Regions from separate parts of the Crenobacter sp. CS_VA4 genome, predicted to be linked through region 2. Evidence: predicted binding sites of a transcription regulator. Region 2 holds the regulator's gene; each other region holds the start of a gene.
What was found. Region 2 encodes sigma-54, which starts transcription at its own class of promoters, with help from an activator protein. Its sites were predicted from a motif close to CTGGCACGCTTCATGCTT; they were not measured.
Positions count from the first base shown of each region.

Region 1 (4,283 bases), on a different contig from region 2:
CCATTCGTGCTCTGCAGGCAGTTCGTCGCGCCAGCGGCTCGGGGTAGGGGCGGAAGAGGTCATCTTGTCCTCGTCGTCGGCAGAATCAGAAAGGGCCGGCTAGGCCGGCCCCGGGAAACCTCAGTTCAAGCGGCGCCTTCGTTCGGCGCAGGCGTCAGGCGTGCAGCGGCGCAGGCCGTTGTTTTCCAGCTGCGCCTCGACGGCGCAGACCGAGCGGCAGCACGCCATCACCGGCACGCCGCGCGCCTGCGCCAGCGCCTTGAAGTTGTGCATCACGTTGTGGCCGAGGAAGTCGGTGAACAGGATCATCAGATCGGTGCCCTTGGGCAGGCTCGATGGCTTGCGCTTGTGCGAGGCATTGCGCCCGGTGATGTGCCGGGAAATGTCGATGTCGTACGCCGCCAGAAGCTGCGGAATGTTGCCGAGCGTATCGGCGCCGATCACGAGTGCCTTCATGTCCGTCCTCCGTTCTCTTCAACTTGCCGTTGGATTGCATGCTGCGGTGCAGCGGGATTGCGTCGACTATACGGCGCCGACATAAGGCTTTGAAGTGATATGAAATGCGATTGTTATTCCAAATAAGCCTATTGTGATGGCGCCGCCGTCCCGTGCTAACCTACCGCTCCACCCACCGACGAGGGGCGCAGCAGGTGACGGATCAGGTTTTGAGCGAACGGCTGGCGGATTACGGCAGCGTGCGGCACTGGGCGATCCAGTCGCTGTTCGAGTCGCTGGAGGACTACAGCGAGGGCACGGTGATCGTCGACGGCGAGGCGCGCATCGTCTGGATCAACGCGCGTTACGCCGACCGCTTCGGCTTTGCCGACCCGGCCACGGCGATCGGTCGCGCGGTCGAGGAGGTGATCCCGAATAGCCTGATGCGCGAGGTGGTCACCAGCGGCCGGCCGATCCTGCTCGACATCATGCAGACCCGTGACGGCTCGCTGGTAGTGACGCGGCTGCCGCTGAAGGACGGTGCCGGCCGCCTGGTCGGCGCGATTGGCTTCGCGCTGTTCGACGAGATCCAGTCGCTGTCGCCGCTGCTCGCCAAGTTCGCCCGGCTCAACGAGGAGCTGGCCGCCACTCGCGAGTCGCTCGCGCAGGCGCGCCGCGCCAAGTACACCTTCGACAGTTTCATCGGCAGCAGCGACGCCGCGCTGGCGCTCAAACACCAGGCCGAGCGCGCCGCGCAGATGGATTCGCCGCTGCTGCTCTTGGGCGAGACCGGCACCGGCAAGGAGGTGTTGGCGCACGCGATCCACGCCGCCTCGCGCCGCGCGCACAAGCCCTTGGTGACGCTGAATATGGCGGCGATCCCGGAGACGCTGCTCGAGGCCGAGTTCTTCGGCGCGGCGGCCGGCGCGTATACCGGCGCCGACAAGAAGGGTCGGGTCGGCAAGTTCCAGCTCGCCGACGGTGGCACGCTGTTCCTCGACGAGATCGGCGACCTGCCGCCGGCGCTGCAGGCCAAGCTGCTGCGCGTGCTGCAGGACAAGGAGTTCGAGGCGCTCGGCTCCAACAAGGTACAGCGCTCCGACGTGCGCATCATCGCCGCTACCTCGGTGAGGTTGGCCGAAAGGGTCGAGCGCGGCGAATTCCGCGCCGACCTGTTCTACCGCCTCAACGTGCTGGCTATCGAGCTGCCGCCGCTGCGCGAGCGGCTGTCGGATCTTGCCGAGCTGTGCGAGGTGCTGCTCGGGGTGCTGGCCGGCAGCAGCGGGGCGGGGCGCCACCGCATCAGCGCCGCGGCGCTGGCGCGGCTCGCCGACTACGACTGGCCGGGCAATGTGCGCGAGCTGCGCAACATCCTCGAGCGGGCGATCATGCTCGCCGACGACGCGACGCTCGACGTCGCCGACGTGGCGCCGCTGCTCGGCCCGACGGTTCGGCCAACCTCGGCCGAGGCGGGCGCGTCCCATTCCTACCAGAGCGCGATGGCCGAGTTCGAGGCGCAGCTGTTGCGCGACGCGCTGGCCGCCTGCGACGGCCATGTGCCGAGCGCCGCCGCCCGGCTCGGCATCGGCCGTGCCACCCTGTACAAGAAGCTTGCCGCGCTGGGCATCGCGCCGCGCTGAGCGTTTCTATCTCTTTACTCAGCAGGCCGGTCCGGCCCGTCGCTTCCCGCGCATCGTCGCTAGAGCCGAGTCTCTAAATAGAGATCATCGTCTCGAAATCGAGACGATGGCGGCTGCCCATGTTAAGTGGATGATTCTTCACCCGTTGCTGCGATGCAGCAGTCATTCTTGCCGTCTCCGTCTCGAGACGAAGCCAGTTCTGCCTCCCCGCGTGTGTCCACCAATAGCCTGATTTTGCTGGTTTTCGTTCGCTGGCACGCTTCCTGCTGATTTGGTAGCAGGTAGCCAACTCGTCATTACAATGTCATGAGTCGTAATCAGTTTCTGCCGCTATAAAAAAACGGGCCGTTGCCGGAATTTCCCCGGGCAATGCCACCGTTTTCAGAAAAATCGCAAAGGAGACCGCCGAATGACCTTCATCGTGGTGCTTGCCGCCCTGATCTTCCTGATGCTGGCCGCTTACCGCGGCTACAGCGTCGTCCTGATGGCGCCGATCGCTGCGCTCGGCGCGGTGCTGTTGACCGAACCATCCGCGGTGGCCCCGGTGTTTTCCGGGGTGTTCATGGAGAAGATGGTCGGTTTCATCAAGCTCTACTTCCCGGTGTTCCTGCTCGGCTCGGTGTTCGGCAAGCTGGTCGAGCTGTCTGGCTTTTCCAAGGCGATCGTCGCGGCGGTGATCCGCTGGATCGGTGAGACGCGTGCGATCGCGGTGATCGTGACGGTGTGCGCGCTGTTGACCTACGGCGGCGTGTCGCTGTTCGTGGTGGTGTTCGCGGTCTACCCGTTCGCCGCCGAGCTGTTCCGTCAGGGCAATATCCCGAAACGGCTGATCCCGGGCACGGTGGCGCTCGGCGCGTTCTCGTTCACGATGGACTCGCTGCCGGGCACGCCGCAGATCCAGAACATCATCCCGACCACCTTCTTCAAGACCACCGCCTGGGCGGCACCGGCGCTTGGCGTGGCCGGCGCGGTGTTCATCCTGATCGTCGGCATCAGCTACCTCGAGTGGCGCCGTCGCAGCCTGATGGCGAAGGGCGAGGGCTACGGCACCAGCCTCCTGAACGAGCCGGAGCCGGTCGACACCCAAAACCTGCCGTCGCCGTGGCTGGCGATCGCGCCCTTGGTGTTGATCGGCGTGGCCAACTTCAGCTTCACCAAGCTGATCCCGCACTGGTACGGCGCCAGCCACGAGCTGTCGCTGCCGGGGCTCGCCACACCGGTCACCACGCAGATTGCCAAGGTCACCGCGATCTGGTCGGTCGAGGCGGCGCTGATCCTGGGCATCCTGTTCGTGGTGGTGACCGCGTTCGGCACTATCCGTGCCCGCTTCGTCGACGGCACCCGGGCGGCGATCGGCGGCGCGATGCTGGCGTCGATGAACACCGCCTCCGAGTACGGCTTCGGCGCGGTGATCGCGGCACTGCCGGGTTTCCTGGTGATCGGCCACGCGCTCGAAAGCATCCCGAACCCGCTGGTGAACGCGGCGGTGACGGTCAGTTCGCTGGCCGGCATCACCGGCTCGGCGTCGGGAGGGATGAGCATCGCGCTCGCCGCGATGAGCGAGCAGTTCATCACCCTGAGCCAGGCGGCCGGCATCCCGCTCGAGGTGCTGCACCGCGTGGTGGCGATGGCGAGCGGCGGCATGGACACGCTGCCGCACAACGGCGCGGTGATCACACTGCTGGCCGTCACCGGCCTGACCCACCGCGAGGCGTACCGCGACATCTTCGCGGTGACGGTGATCAAGACGCTGGCGGTGTTCTTCGTGATCGCTACGTTCTATCTGACCGGCCTGGTTTGATCTTCATTTGATATCCGGGCGGTCGGTCGGCCGCCCGGACGGAGTATTGCCCGATGACATCGCTACACGGAAAAACCGCTCTGATCACCGGCTCGACCAGCGGCATCGGCCTCGGTCTCGCGACGACGTTGGCCGAAGCCGGCGCGAACATCGTGCTGAACGGCTTCGGCGATGCGGACGCCGCGCTCGACCTGATCGCCTCTCGCGGTGTGGCGGTACGCCACCATGGCGCCGACCTGCGCCGCCCGACTGAGATCGCCGACATGATGGCGTACGCGGCGAGCGAGTTCGGTGCGGTCGACATCCTGGTCAACAACGCCGGCATCCAGCACGTCGCGCCGGTGGACAGCTTCCCAGTCGAGAAATGGGACGACGTGCTGGCGATCAACCTCACCGCCGCCTTCCAT
Region 1 covers NZ_JBVMAE010000033.1:22,986-27,268, reverse strand. The annotation lists gene ACZ2IA_RS20100 (fatty acid desaturase) at 1-63, opposite strand, end outside; gene ACZ2IA_RS20095 (DUF2325 domain-containing protein) at 121-456, opposite strand; gene ACZ2IA_RS20090 (sigma-54 interaction domain-containing protein) at 651-2,075, shown strand; gene ACZ2IA_RS20085 (GntP family permease) at 2,485-3,876, shown strand; gene ACZ2IA_RS20080 (3-hydroxybutyrate dehydrogenase) at 3,930-4,283, shown strand, end outside.
Region 1: the regulator sigma-54 is predicted to act here: its motif matches at 2,327-2,344, upstream of ACZ2IA_RS20085 (GntP family permease).

Region 2 (4,283 bases):
CGCTCCATTCCCAAGCAAAGGCAACTTATGTCAAACCGTAAGCGACTTCTCACGCTGGGCCTCACGCTTGCGTTCGCGGCCTCGTTCGCGCACGCCGAAAAGGCCGACCGCGACAAGCCGATCCAGATCACCGCCGACAACGGCACGCTCGACCAGCTCAAGGGCATCACGGTCTGGAAGGGCAATGTGGTGGTGATTCAGGGCACGCTGAAGGTGAACGCCAACGAGGTCACCGTCACCCGCGACGACAAGGGCAACCAGACGCTGGTGGCGTTCGGCAAGCCGGTCACCTTCCGCCAGAAGGTCGAAGGCAAGAACGAGTGGATCGAGGGCCAGGGCAGCCGCCTCGACTACACCACCATCACCAACCTGGCGGTGCTCACCGGCAACGCCCGCGTCAAGCGCAATGAGGATCTGGTGGTCGGCAACGTGATTACCTACAACACCGACAGCGAACAGTACGAGGTGAAAGGCGGCAGCGCCAGCGGTCCGAACAGCGGCCGCGTTACCGTCATCCTGCAGCCGCAGACCACCGGCGGCGGCAAGACCGGCAGCAGCAAACCATGACCAATAGCGTTCTCACCGTTGCCCACCTGAAAAAGCGCTTCAAGAAGCGCAGCGTCGTGCGCGACGTGTCGCTCGACATCCAGAGCGGCGAAGTGGTCGGCCTGCTCGGCCCGAACGGCGCCGGCAAGACCACCAGCTTCTACATGATCGTCGGCCTGATCGCCGCCGATGACGGCGTGATCCACCTCGATGGCCGGAACATCACCAGCCTGCCGATCCACCAGCGCGCTCGAATGGGCCTGGGCTACCTGCCGCAGGAAGCGTCGATCTTCCGCAAGATGACGGTCGAGGACAACATCCGCGCGGTGCTCGAGATCAGCGGCCTGAAGGGCGAGCAGCTGGAAAACGAGCTCAACCTGCTGCTCGACGACCTGAACGTCGCCCACCTGCGCGAAAGCAACGCGCTGGCGCTGTCCGGCGGTGAACGGCGCCGGGTCGAGATCGCCCGGGTGCTGGCCACCCGACCGCGCTTCATCCTGCTCGACGAACCGTTCGCCGGCGTCGACCCGATCGCGGTGATCGACATCCAGAAGATCATTTCCTTCCTGCGCGAGCGCGGCATCGGCGTACTGATCACCGACCACAACGTGCGCGAAACGCTGCGCATCTGCGATCGCGCCTACATCATCAGCGAAGGCGCGGTGCTGGCCTCGGGACTGCCCGAAGAGCTGGTCACCAACGAAAGAGTGCGCGAAGTGTACCTGGGCGAACACTTCCACCTCTAAGAGAGGAAACGGCGGTTGGCATGAAGCAAGCCTTGCAACTGAAGGTCGCGCAGCAACTGACGCTGACCCCGCAACTGCAGCAGTCGATCAAACTGCTGCAGTTGTCCACCCTCGACCTGCAGGCCGAGGTCGAGCGCTTCCTGCTCGACAACCCGCTGCTGGAGCGGCCGGACGACCACGGCGGCGACATGCAGGCCACCGGCGACAGCCCGGCGGACAATGCCGCCGATACGACGCAAGACAACCAGACTTTCGACGAGAGCAGTAACAGCAACGAGGAGCGCGACACGCTCGGCGCCGAGCTGACCGACTGGGGCGGCGGCAAGGGCGGTTCGCGCGACGGCGACGATGACAACCCCGACCCCTTGTTCAACGTGGCCTGCCCAGTCACCTTGCGCCAGCACCTGCTCGCCCAGCTCGGCGAACTGTCGCTGCCGGAGCGCGACCGCGCCATCGTCACGCTGCTGATCGAAGAGCTGGACGAGGACGGCTACCTCAGCGTCGGCCTCGACGAGCTGGCGGCCAATCTGCCGGCCGAGCTGGAGGTGGACGAGGACGAACTGGCGGTCGGCCTCGCGCTGTTGCGCCAGTTTGACCCGGCCGGCGTCGGCGCCGGCAACCTGTCGGAGTCGCTGACGCTGCAGCTGGCCCGCCTCGACCCAGCCATGCCCGGCCACGCGCTGGCCCAGGCGATCGTGCGCAACCACCTGGTGCTGCTCGGCAACCGCGACTTCGGCAAACTGAAGAAACTGTTGGCCACCGACGACGACACGCTGCGCGCCGCGCAGGCGCTGATCGGCCGACTGAACCCGCACCCGGCCGCCGGTTTCGGCGAGGGCGAGACCCATTACGTGATCCCGGACGTGATCGTCAGGAAGCGCAAGGGCCGCTGGTTCGCCGAACTGAACCAGCATGCCGTACCGCGCCTCAACATTAACCCAATGTACGCTCGCACCGTCACCGAGAGCCGCCAGAACGCCGGCGAGTTGTCCGGCCGCCTGCAAGAGGCAAAGTGGCTGATCAAGAACATCCAACAGCGATTTGACACTATTCTCAAAGTGTCGGAAGCTATTGTCGAACAGCAGCATGCGTTCTTTGAACAGGGCGAAGTGGCGATGCGACCGCTGATTTTGCGGGACATCGCCGACCAGTTGGGACTGCACGAATCCACCGTGTCCCGGGTCACTACGCAGAAGTATCTGCTGAGTCCGCGCGGCTTATTCGAACTCAAATACTTCTTCGGCAGTGCCCTCGACACCGACGGTGGCGGCGAGTGCTCGGCCACCGCGATCAAGGCGCGCATCCGCCAGATGATCGACAGCGAAGACGCCGAACGCCCCCTCTCCGACAGCACCATCGCCGACCAACTGGCCAAGCTGGGCATACAGGTTGCCCGCCGCACCGTGGCCAAATACCGCGAGGCGATGCAGATCCCGCCCGTCAACCAACGCAAAAAACTATAGGTAGCCCCTTTAAAACCAGCGCTGCTGTACCCATCCAATAAGGGACCACTCACTTGCCAGGCACGATAAGCCAGGCGGTTTTCACCAAAAGGAGTAGGGTATGAACTTCAAACTGACCGGTCTCCACCTCGAAGTTACCCAGCCGCTACGCGACTATGTCGAAAGCAAACTGGATCGAGTCACCCGCCACGTAGACAACGTGATCGATGTAGCGGTAACCCTCTCTGTCGACAAACTGATACAGAAAGCCGAAGTCAACGTACATCTGTCCGGCAAGGACATCCATGTCGAAGCCACCGATTCGGACATGTACGCCGCGATCGATGCGCTGGTCGACAAACTCGACCGCCAAGTGCTGCGCCACAAGGAAAAGCAGGACCAACGCCGGGCACCTATCCCGCAGCCACAGGTCGAAGAAGGCACGCTGTGATCGTCGCCTGACGCAAACGGGAACCAGCGGTTCCCGTTTTTGTTTTTCCGGCTGCCCCTTTCGAGCCGCCTTGCCTCGGCGTAGAATTGGCCGGTTTTTTGTGATTCGCAGCGTAACAAGCCATGAGCCTAGTCGGCAAAATCCTCACCCAGGACCACATCCTCCTCGACCTCGATGTGGCGAGCAAGAAGCGGGTGTTCGAACAAGTAGGCCTGCTGGTCGAGAACGCCTACGGCATCGCCCGCAGCGAGGTGTTCGACTGCCTGTTCGCCCGCGAGAAGCTCGGCTCGACCGGGCTGGGCCAGGGCGTCGCCATCCCGCACGGCCGCGCCCGCGGCCTGAAGGAGGCGGCCGGTTTCTTCATCCGGTTGAAGGCACCGATCCAGTTCGACGCGCCGGACGGCAAGCCGGTACAGAGCCTGTTCGTGCTCTTGGTGCCGGAGGCCGCGACCGACCTGCACCTGCAGGTGCTCTCGGAACTGGCGCAGCGCTTCTCCAGCCGCACCCTGCGCGAAACCCTGTTGACCGAAAACGATCTGCCTACCATCCACCGTCTTCTCAGCGAATGACCCCTCCATGCCCAGCATAACGGTACGCAAGCTTTACCAGGAAAACCAGCAAAAGCTCGACCTCAACTGGGTAGCGGGCACCGGCGGTGCCGACAACCAGATCGCCAACGTCGACCAGCGCCCGACCCTGGCGCTAGTCGGCCACCTCAACTTCATTCACCCGAACCGCGTCCAGGTACTCGGCCTGGCCGAAGTGGACTACCTGAACCGGCTCGAACAGTCGGCGGCCAAGACCGCGCTCGACCAGCTGTTCCACAAGACAATGGCGGTGGTCATCGTCGCCAACAACCAGACCGTCCCCAAGCTCTTGCGTGACTACTGTCACACGCACAACGTGCCGCTGATGACCTCGCGGCTCGAGAGCCCGTACCTGATGGACGTGCTGCGCATCTATCTGGCGCGCGCGCTGGCGGTGTCGACGGTGCTGCACGGCGTGTTCCTCGACGTGCTCGAGATCGGCGTGCTGATCATGGGCGACTCGGCGATGGGCAAGAGCGAACTGGCACTCGAACTGATCTCGCGCGGCCAC
Region 2 covers NZ_JBVMAE010000028.1:4,308-8,590, forward strand. The annotation lists gene lptC (LPS export ABC transporter periplasmic protein LptC) at 1-41, shown strand, start outside; gene lptA (lipopolysaccharide transport periplasmic protein LptA) at 28-567, shown strand; gene lptB (LPS export ABC transporter ATP-binding protein) at 564-1,292, shown strand; gene ACZ2IA_RS18845 (RNA polymerase factor sigma-54) at 1,313-2,755, shown strand; gene hpf (ribosome hibernation-promoting factor, HPF/YfiA family) at 2,856-3,185, shown strand; gene ptsN (PTS IIA-like nitrogen regulatory protein PtsN) at 3,308-3,754, shown strand; gene hprK (HPr(Ser) kinase/phosphatase) at 3,762-4,283, shown strand, end outside.

Region 3 (4,283 bases), on a different contig from region 2:
TTCTGCAGCAGCCGGCCGGCGGTCTCGTCGAGCTGGCGCTCGAGCAGCCAGTCGCCCAGGTGCACGACGGTCACGTCCATGCCGCGCAGCTTCAGGCCGTTGGCCGCTTCCAGCCCCAACAGGCCGCCGCCGATCACCACCGCGCTTTTCTTGGTCTTGGCGGCGTCGATCATCGCCTCGGTGTCGTAGATGTCGCGGTAGCTGATCACGCCCGCGAGGTCCTTGCCCGGCACCGGCAGGATGAACGGCGTCGAGCCGGTCGCGAGCAGCAGCCGGTCGTACGGTTCTGTTATGCCTTCTGGAGTCCCGTCGTCGGCGATCACCACGCGGCGCACGCGGTCGATCTGCGTCACCGCCTTTCCGAGGTGCAGGCGGATGCCGTTGTCGGAATACCACGAGAGCGGGTTGAGGACGATGTCCTCGAACTCCTGCTCGCCCGCCAGCACCGGCGAGAGCAGGATGCGGTTGTAGTTCGGGTGCGGCTCTGCGCCGAACACGGTGATCTCGTACAGCTCCGGCGCCAGCGCCAGCAGTTCCTCGACGGTGCGGATGCCGGCCATGCCGTTGCCGACCACCACCAGTTTGAGCTTCTTCATCTCAAGACCTCTTCATTAACCTTGTGAATCGTCGCGAGCAGGCGAGAGGCAAGGAACCCGCACCGCAGAGACCGGAATGGACATGGAGTCCATGAGGATCTCGAGGAGCGCGTGACGCCGCATATCGCCTGCGCAGCAGATTCAGACTCGTGCTGCCGCGGCGGACCAGCTGCTGCGCCACCGCTGCTTCACCCCGGCGAGGCTCGCCCAGCCCAAGGCGGCCAGGCAGGCGAACAGCCACAGGCCGCTCGCGTAGCCGCCGGTCGCCTGCTTGATCGCTCCGAGGCTCGCCGCCAGCGCGAAGCCGCCGACGCCGCCGGCCATGCCGATCAGGCCGGTCATCACGCCGATCTCCTGGCCGAAGCGTTGCGGCACCAGCTGGAACACCGCGCCGTTGCCGGCGCCGAGGCAGAGCATCGCCAGGATGAACAGCGTCACCGCGCCGCTTGCGCCGCCGAGGCCGAAGCCGGCCGCGGCGATCAGGCAGGCGGTCGCGGCGTAGACGGCGAGCAGCGAGCGAGTGCCGCCGATCCGGTCGGCGAGCACGCCGCCGAGCGGGCGCATTACCGAACCGGCGAACACGCAGGCGGCGGTGTAGAGGCCGGCGGTCTTGGCGTCGAAGCCGAACTGGTCGTGGAAGTAGCCGGGCAGGGAACTGGCGAAGCCCGAGAAGCCGCCGAAGGTGATCGCGTAGAAGAACATGAACAGCCAGGCGTCCTTCGCGCCGAGCACCGCCGCGTAGTCGGCCAGGCGCTTCTTCGGCGCGGCGCCCGGCGCGTCCTGCGCGGCCTTCGCGTAGATCAGCAGCGTGAGCACGAGCGGAATGCACGCGAGGCCGAACACGTTCTGCCAGCCGAACGCCATGGCGAGAGCCGGCGCGAACAAGGCGGCGAGCACGGTGCCCGAGTTGCCGGCGCCAGCGATGCCCATCGCGGTGCCCTGGTGCTGCGGCGGGTACCAGCGCGACGCCAGCGGCAGCGCGACCGCGAACGACGCGCCGGCCACGCCGAGGAAGGCGCCGAGCGCCAGGGCGCCGGCGAGGCTGGTGAAGCCGACCCGCCACGCGGTCAAGAGTGCGGCGATCACGATAACCTGGCCGATCAGCCCGGCGCGCTTGGCGCCGATGCGGTCGACCAGCACGCCCATCGCCAGGCGCAGCAGCGCGCCGGCCAGGATGGGCGTGGCGACCATCAGGCCGCGCTCTTGGGTGCTCAAGCCTAGGTCGCCGGCGATCTGCACCTGCAACGGCCCGAGCAGGTACCAGACCATGAAGCTGAGATCGAAATAGAGAAAGGCCGAAAACAGCGTGGGCTTGTGTCCTGCCTGCCAGAACGAACGGTCCATCTTGCATCTCCTGGTTGCCGCAACCTGGGCGGTGTAGGGCGTGCTCGGCCCAAAATAAAACGGCGTCCGCTCGCGCTTTTAGTCGCACGAGGGGACGCCGTTGTCCTTGCGGGCGAAGGCCGCCGTTGGCCTCCACCCTGTATTTCGTCTGGCCGGCACGCCGTTGCGCCGGTCACTGATTGTTTAGCAAGGGCTGTGCCAGGGCGGATATCGACGCGAAAGCGCCTTCTCACGGTGAGTGGTTGATGCTGAGGCCGGGTTTTTCGCACCGCATCGGTGCGATTTTGCTGCGTACGCACAAGCATTGTGCGTCGCAACACGAACCGGGCAGCGCTAGGCCGGCACCTTCGCGCGGATCGCGAAGCGCTCCGCGTAGCCCTCCGGATCGCGGCCGTCCCAGGCCACGCCGTCGATCAGCACGCTCGTGCGGTACTCGCTCGCCGGCACCGCGACGCCGAGCGCCTCCGCCACCTCGCGGTACAGCACGGTCTGGTTGATCGCGGCGGCGACGGCCGGCAGGTCGGCCGAATCGTCGAGCAGCCCCCAGCGCCGGTACTGGCTCAGGAACCACAGGCCGTCCGACAGGTACGGGTAGTTGACCTCGCCGTCGCCGAAGAAGCGGATCGACGGCCTGTCGTCGCCGAGCAGGCGCGGCAGGATCAGCGCCCGGGCGCGGCCGATGCAGGCCGGGCCGGCCAGCCAGCCGGCCGCGTCAAAGCGGTGCTCGGCGTCGTCGAGCCAGCGGCACGCCTCGAGCAGCGTCATCGTCAGCGCCCGCGCGGCGTTCGGATGGCGGGTGACGAAGTCGCGCCGGCAGGCGAGCACCTTCTCCGGGTGCTCGGGCCAGATCTCGCCGCTGCGGATCACCGTTCGGCCAACCCCGTCGGCCTCGGCGACCGCGTTCCAAGGCTCGCCGGCGCAGAAGCCGTCGAGCACGCCCGACGCCAGCGCGTCGCTCATCTGCGGCGGCGGAATCACCACGCTCTTCACCTCGGCGAGCGGATCGATGCCCTGCGCCGCCAGCCAGTAGTACAGCCACATCGCGTGTGTGCCGGTCGGAAAGGTCTGCGCGAACACCGGCCGGCGCGGCTCGGCGGCCAACAGCTCGCGCAGCGGGCGACCGGCGTCGAGTTCCGCCGCGAGCCGGGTGGACAGCGTGATCGCCTGGCCGTTGCGGTTGAGCGTCATCAGCAGCGCCATCGGGGCCTTGGGGCCGCCGAGGCCGAGCTCGACCCCGTAGACGAGGCCGTACAGCGCGTGCGCCGCGTCGAGCTCGCCCGAGAGCAGCTTGTCGCGCACCGCCGCCCACGATGGCTGGCGATAAAGCTCGATCGTGATGCCGTGGCGGCGACCGAGGTCGAGCTGCTTGGCGACGACCAGCGGCGCGCAGTCGGTCAGGGACACGAAGCCGAGCCTGAGGGTGGTTTTTTCCGGCGCATCCGAGCCGGTGATCCGGTCGCCGGGCTGGTGGGTGAACAGGTGCGACATAAGATTCTTTCCTCGTACTCAGCCGAGCAGGTTCGCCATCGCGATCAACTGCCGTGCCACCTCGGCGATCCGTTCGCCCTGTCGCATCGCCTGGCTGCGCAGTGCCTCGTAGGCCTCGGCCTCGGTGAGGCCGCGTTTGTTCATCAGGATGCCCTTGGCGCGGTCGATCAGCTTGCGGTCGGCGAGCCGCTGCTCAGCGTCGGCCAGCCGCTTCTTCAGGCGCGCCTCTTCCTCGAAACGCGCTAGCGCCACGTCGATGATCGGCGCGAGCCTCTCCGCCGTCACATGATCGACGACGTAGGCGGTTACGCCGGCGCCGACCGCATCGCGGATCGCCTGCGGCTCGCTGCGCTCGGCGAACATCACCACCGGCCGCGGCGCGGCCTGGCCCATCACCGCGAGCTGCTCGAGCGTATCGCGCGATGGCGACTCAGTATCGATGATCACCACGTCTGGGCTCAGCTCTTCGACCGCACGCAGCAGCGCGGCGGCGCCGTCGACCTCGGCGACCACCGAATAGCCGGCGCACGACAAGGCCTCGCGCAGTTCGCCGATGGGCTTGTCGGTATCGTTGACGAGAAGGATGCGTAGCATGGGCCGAACCAGGTTAAGAGTCGCTGACCCCTCTCGTGCCGTCGCTAGGATGGCAAGGGGGCGCCTCTTAATTCAAGCAAGTTGCGTGCCGGTCGGCCGTGCTGATTCGCTTCGCCGCCTCAAAAACAGGCTGGATATCCGCCGGGATCTGGGCTTTGTTTATCACATCGACGATGCTAGCCGCGGCGAGGCGCCCCTATGGGACTGACTGGCCCTGCTGGGAATCTCTAAAAACCTGCTGCGTAGCACGGATGCTTCGTT
Region 3 covers NZ_JBVMAE010000018.1:26,867-31,149, reverse strand. The annotation lists gene nirB (nitrite reductase large subunit NirB) at 1-596, opposite strand, end outside; gene ACZ2IA_RS16315 (nitrate/nitrite transporter) at 738-1,940, opposite strand; gene ACZ2IA_RS16310 (CmpA/NrtA family ABC transporter substrate-binding protein) at 2,274-3,428, opposite strand; gene ACZ2IA_RS16305 (ANTAR domain-containing response regulator) at 3,447-4,022, opposite strand.
Region 3: the regulator sigma-54 is predicted to act here: its motif matches at 2,125-2,142, upstream of ACZ2IA_RS16315 (nitrate/nitrite transporter).

Region 4 (4,283 bases), on a different contig from region 2:
ACTCGGGCGATGGGGGGAGCGATGGTTGGTGTGGCGGAGGCGCTGGCCACAGCGGGGCTGATTGGGCTGCCGTCCCAGTTGCGGTCGGTACGGTGCCAGTCATCGCGACCGAACTCGCCGAATGGGCTGCGAGCGTCGTAGGCCTGCGCCAAAACGGAGTAGCACGCACTCGCTAGCACCCATGCGAGCGCGGTCAGTCGGGCTCCGCTGGCGAACAACTTCATTGCCTTTCTCCCAAACCCCTTGGCGTCATGGTGTGGTCGCCACGGCGTACCGGGCCTGGTTGCGGCGGGCTGGGTGCGCCCGCCGGTTTGGTTTGATCAATAAATTTAAACACTTATCATCAGTTTTGGCTTATCTGCTCGTTGTAGTGGATTGATGGCGAATTGTCCAGTCCAGCTTGGATCATGCTGCTGCGTTGACCGGCCCGGACATGAGCGCCGCAGCGATGGGATGCGGCGGGAGCAGGGTCGAACGCGGGGCAGTGTCGATCGGGACAGCTGTGCTTGTGTCATGACTAAGAAGCGCGTCGGTTTTCAGGACCGGCGCGCTTTTTCATTGGGAGATCGCCGGGAACCAGCCTGCATGTCTCGATTCAGAACGGGCGGCTGCCGGCCAGGCTGACGCGCTTCAGCACCCGGCGGTCGTTCGGGTCGAACGCGGTGCGCGAATGCAGGGTGACCTGGTTGTCCCAATAGACCATGTCGCCGACCTGCCAGCGGTGGGTGTAGCGATAACGCGGGTCGGCCAGATGGGCGCGCAGCCGCTCGATCAGCGCCGCACCGGCCACCGGGTCGAAGCCCGGGATTTCCACCTCGACGTGACTGCTCAGGTACAGCGCCTTGCGGCCGCTGTCCGGGTGGGTGCGAACCAGTGGATGCGTGAAGGCGGCGCCGATCGGCTCGCGGTCGGGCGTACGGTAGAGCGGGCGCGGCGAGCCGTCGAACGGGCGCAGGAACGGGTTGTAGGTGATCAGCTGCAAGCGGTCAATCTCATGACGGGTGTCGTCGTCGAGGTCCTCGTAGGCCTGCACCAGGTTGTACCAGCTGGTGTCACCGCCGCTTTGCGGCAGCTCCAGCGCGTACAGCAGCGAGCCGCTCGACGGCAGCGGTGTCCACTGGTGGTCGGCATGCGGCGTCAGTTCGCCGTGGCCGGTGTGGCCGCTGGGCAGGTTGGACACGGCGACCACGTCGGGCGGCAGGCCGGTGGCCTGGGCGCTGGCCAGCACCGGCACGTCCTCGGGCGGGCGGAATACCGAGCCGAAGTAGCTGGCGAACGCCAACTGCTGCTCTTCGGACAGCGTCTGCCGTTTGAAGATCAGGGTCAGATGCTGGTGCAGCGCGGCCTTCAGGCGCAACAGCAGTTCGGCCGACAGCGAGCGGCCGGCGTGCGTCCAGGCCATGAACCTCGGCGCCGAGCGCGCCGCCGGTGGGGACGATGTCGACCGCCTCCGGCGGTTGTGGCGTGGCCAAGGCCTGACCCGGCAGGTAGTGGAGGGCGCGAGAGAGCTGGGTGGTGATTGTCATGGAGAATACTCGTCGGGTTGAAGGCGAGGACTCTCTATGCAGGATGTGTGCCAACGATGCGAAGTGGCAGGGGTTTCACTCAGTACGCTGATTTATCGTGGGTTTGCTGATGGAGGCTAGGATGATGGCGGCGACTGTCGAGTCGTCGGCTGTCGCGATCGCGGCAGTGAGCAGGCGCCGTTTGCCGCAAAGGCATCAATAGGCTTATTTGTTATTTCAAATTGGGCATTAATTATTTTTTGAAATAAAAAACCACGAGTAGAGTGATTTCCCATGACATCTGCCATGCCAGACGGTGGCGGTGTTGGTCCCTTACCCTACCCGAAAGGAAAGCAGCATGAGCATCAAGTCGATCAATGTGCGCAACCAATTCCGCGGCACCATCAAGCAAATCATCGAGGGTCCGGTGCTGTCGGAGATCGACGTCAGCACCCCGGCCGGCGTGGTGACCTCGGTGATCACCACCCGGTCGGTGAAGGAGCTCGATCTCAAGCCGGGCAGCGAGGTGATCGCCTTCGTGAAGTCGACCGAGGTGTCGATCGCCAAGCTGTAAAAAGCGGCAAATCGTCGATCAACAGGAGCCCGCCACCATGCCCCCCGCTACCGTTCTTACCCTGCCACTGGAAGATAAGATCCGCCCGTCGATCCGCGCCAAGGCGCTGCTGTTCGCCGACCCGGCTTCGCAGGCGCTCTTGGCGCAGGCCGAGCGGGTGGCGCCGAGCGACGCGCCGGCGCTGATCTGCGGCGAGACCGGTACCGGCAAGGAGCTGCTGGCGCGCCACCTGCACGAACTGAGCGGTCGGCGTGGCCCGTTTATCGCGGTGAACTGCGGTGCGATTAGTGAAACCTTGGCCGAAAGCGAGTTCTTCGGCCACGAGGCCGGTGCGTTCACCGGCGCCGCCGGCCGACGCGAAGGGTGGTTCGAGGCGGCCAACGGCGGCACGCTGTTCCTCGACGAGGTCGGCGACCTGCCGCTGGCGCTGCAGGTGAAACTGCTGCGGGTGCTGCAGGAGCGCGAGGTGGTGCGGCTTGGCGCGCGCCGGCCGATCCCGCTCGACATCCGGCTGGTGTCGGCGACCAACGTCGACCTGGCCGCCGCGGTGGCCGCCGGCCACTTCCGCCTCGACCTGCTGTACCGCTCAATATCGTCACGCTGCGTCTGCCGCCGCTGCGCGAGCGGCCGGGCGACATCCTGCCGCTGGCGCGGCACTTCCTGAGCCATTACGGCCAGCGGCTGGGGACGCCACGTCCGCAACTGAGCGAGGCGGCCGAAGCGGCCTTGCTCGGCTACGCCTGGCCGGGCAATATCCGTGAACTGGAAAACTCGCTGCACTGCGCGCTCCTGACCGCCGACCACGGCCTGATCGAGCCGCGTCACCTGCCGCTGCGCGGCGCCGTCGTCGGCGGCGTGACGGCACCGGTCGTCTACAACGCCGGCTGGCCAGGCTTGGCCGAACAGTTGGCCGAACTGATCGCGTCGGCCGAACCGGACGTGCATCAGCGAGTCGAACGGCTATTGATCGAGCAGGGACTGTCGGCCAGCCGGGGCAACCAGGTGCAGGCGGCGGCCCGGCTCGGCCTCACCCGCCACGTCCTGCGTACACTGATGAAACGGCACGGCCTGCTGCCGTCGCCGACCGCCGCATTTCACAAGGAGTCTCAATGGAATACCGCCCGCTTGGTGCGACCGACGTCAAGGTCAGCCTGATTACCCTCGGCACGATGACCTGGGGCGAGCAGAACAGCGAGACGGAAGCGCATCGCCAGATCGAGCTGGCGCTCGACTACGGCGTCAACCTGATCGACGTCGCCGAGATGTACCCGGTGCCACCGCGCCCGGAAACCCAGGGCGAGACCGAGCGTATCGTCGGCAGCTGGCTCGGCCGTGCCGCCGGCAACCGTCGGCGGGCGCTGATCGCCACCAAGGCGACCGGCCCGATCCACGACCCGCAGCGCCCGAGCCACATCCGCGGCGGCCGCAACCATTTCGACAAGGCGAGCCTGACCGAGGCGCTCGACGGCAGCCTGGCGCGGCTGGGCACCGACTACGTCGACCTGTATCAGCTGCACTGGCCGGACCGCCGCACCAACTTCTTCGGCCAACTGGGCTACCGCTGGGACGGCGGCGACGACGGCAACGTGCCGATCGAGGAGACGCTGGCGGTGCTGAAGGGCTTCGTCGACGCCGGCAAGGTGCGCTACATCGGCCTGTCCAACGAGACGCCGTGGGGGCTGTCACGGTTCCTCGCCGCCGCCGAACGGCTCGGCCTGCCGCGCGTGGTCAGCATCCAGAACCCGTACAGCCTGCTCAACCGCAGCTTCGAGGTGGGCCTCGCCGAGTTCAGCCAGCGCGACCGGGTCGGCCTGCTGGCCTACTCGCCGCTGGGCATGGGCGTGCTGTCCGGCAAGTATCTGAACGGGGGGCGTCCGGACGGCGCGCGGCTGACGCTGTTCGACCGCTTCATCCGCTACAGCAATCCGCAGGCCCAGGCGGCCACGGCCGAATATGTGGCGCTGGCACGCCGCCACGGGCTGAGCCCGGCGCAGCTGGCGCTGGCCTATGTGAACAGCCGGCCCTTCGTCACCAGCACCATCATCGGTGCGACCACGGTGGAACAGCTGCGGGAGAACCTCGACAGCATCCAGCTGACGCTGTCCGACGAGCTCCTGGCCGAGATCGAGGCGATCCACACCCGTTGGCCGAATCCGGCGCCGTAAACCCGGTGCGATCCGACGACCCCACCCCGCTGCGGCGGG
Region 4 covers NZ_JBVMAE010000009.1:140,144-144,426, reverse strand. The annotation lists gene ACZ2IA_RS10880 (hypothetical protein) at 1-224, opposite strand, end outside; gene ACZ2IA_RS10875 (TauD/TfdA dioxygenase family protein) at 596-1,402, opposite strand; gene ACZ2IA_RS10870 (TOBE domain-containing protein) at 1,864-2,079, shown strand; gene ACZ2IA_RS10865 (sigma-54 factor interaction domain-containing protein) at 2,117-2,743, shown strand; gene ACZ2IA_RS10860 (AAA-type ATPase lid domain-containing protein) at 2,671-3,234, shown strand; gene ACZ2IA_RS10855 (NADP(H)-dependent aldo-keto reductase) at 3,189-4,244, shown strand.
Region 4: the regulator sigma-54 is predicted to act here: its motif matches at 1,563-1,580, upstream of ACZ2IA_RS10875 (TauD/TfdA dioxygenase family protein).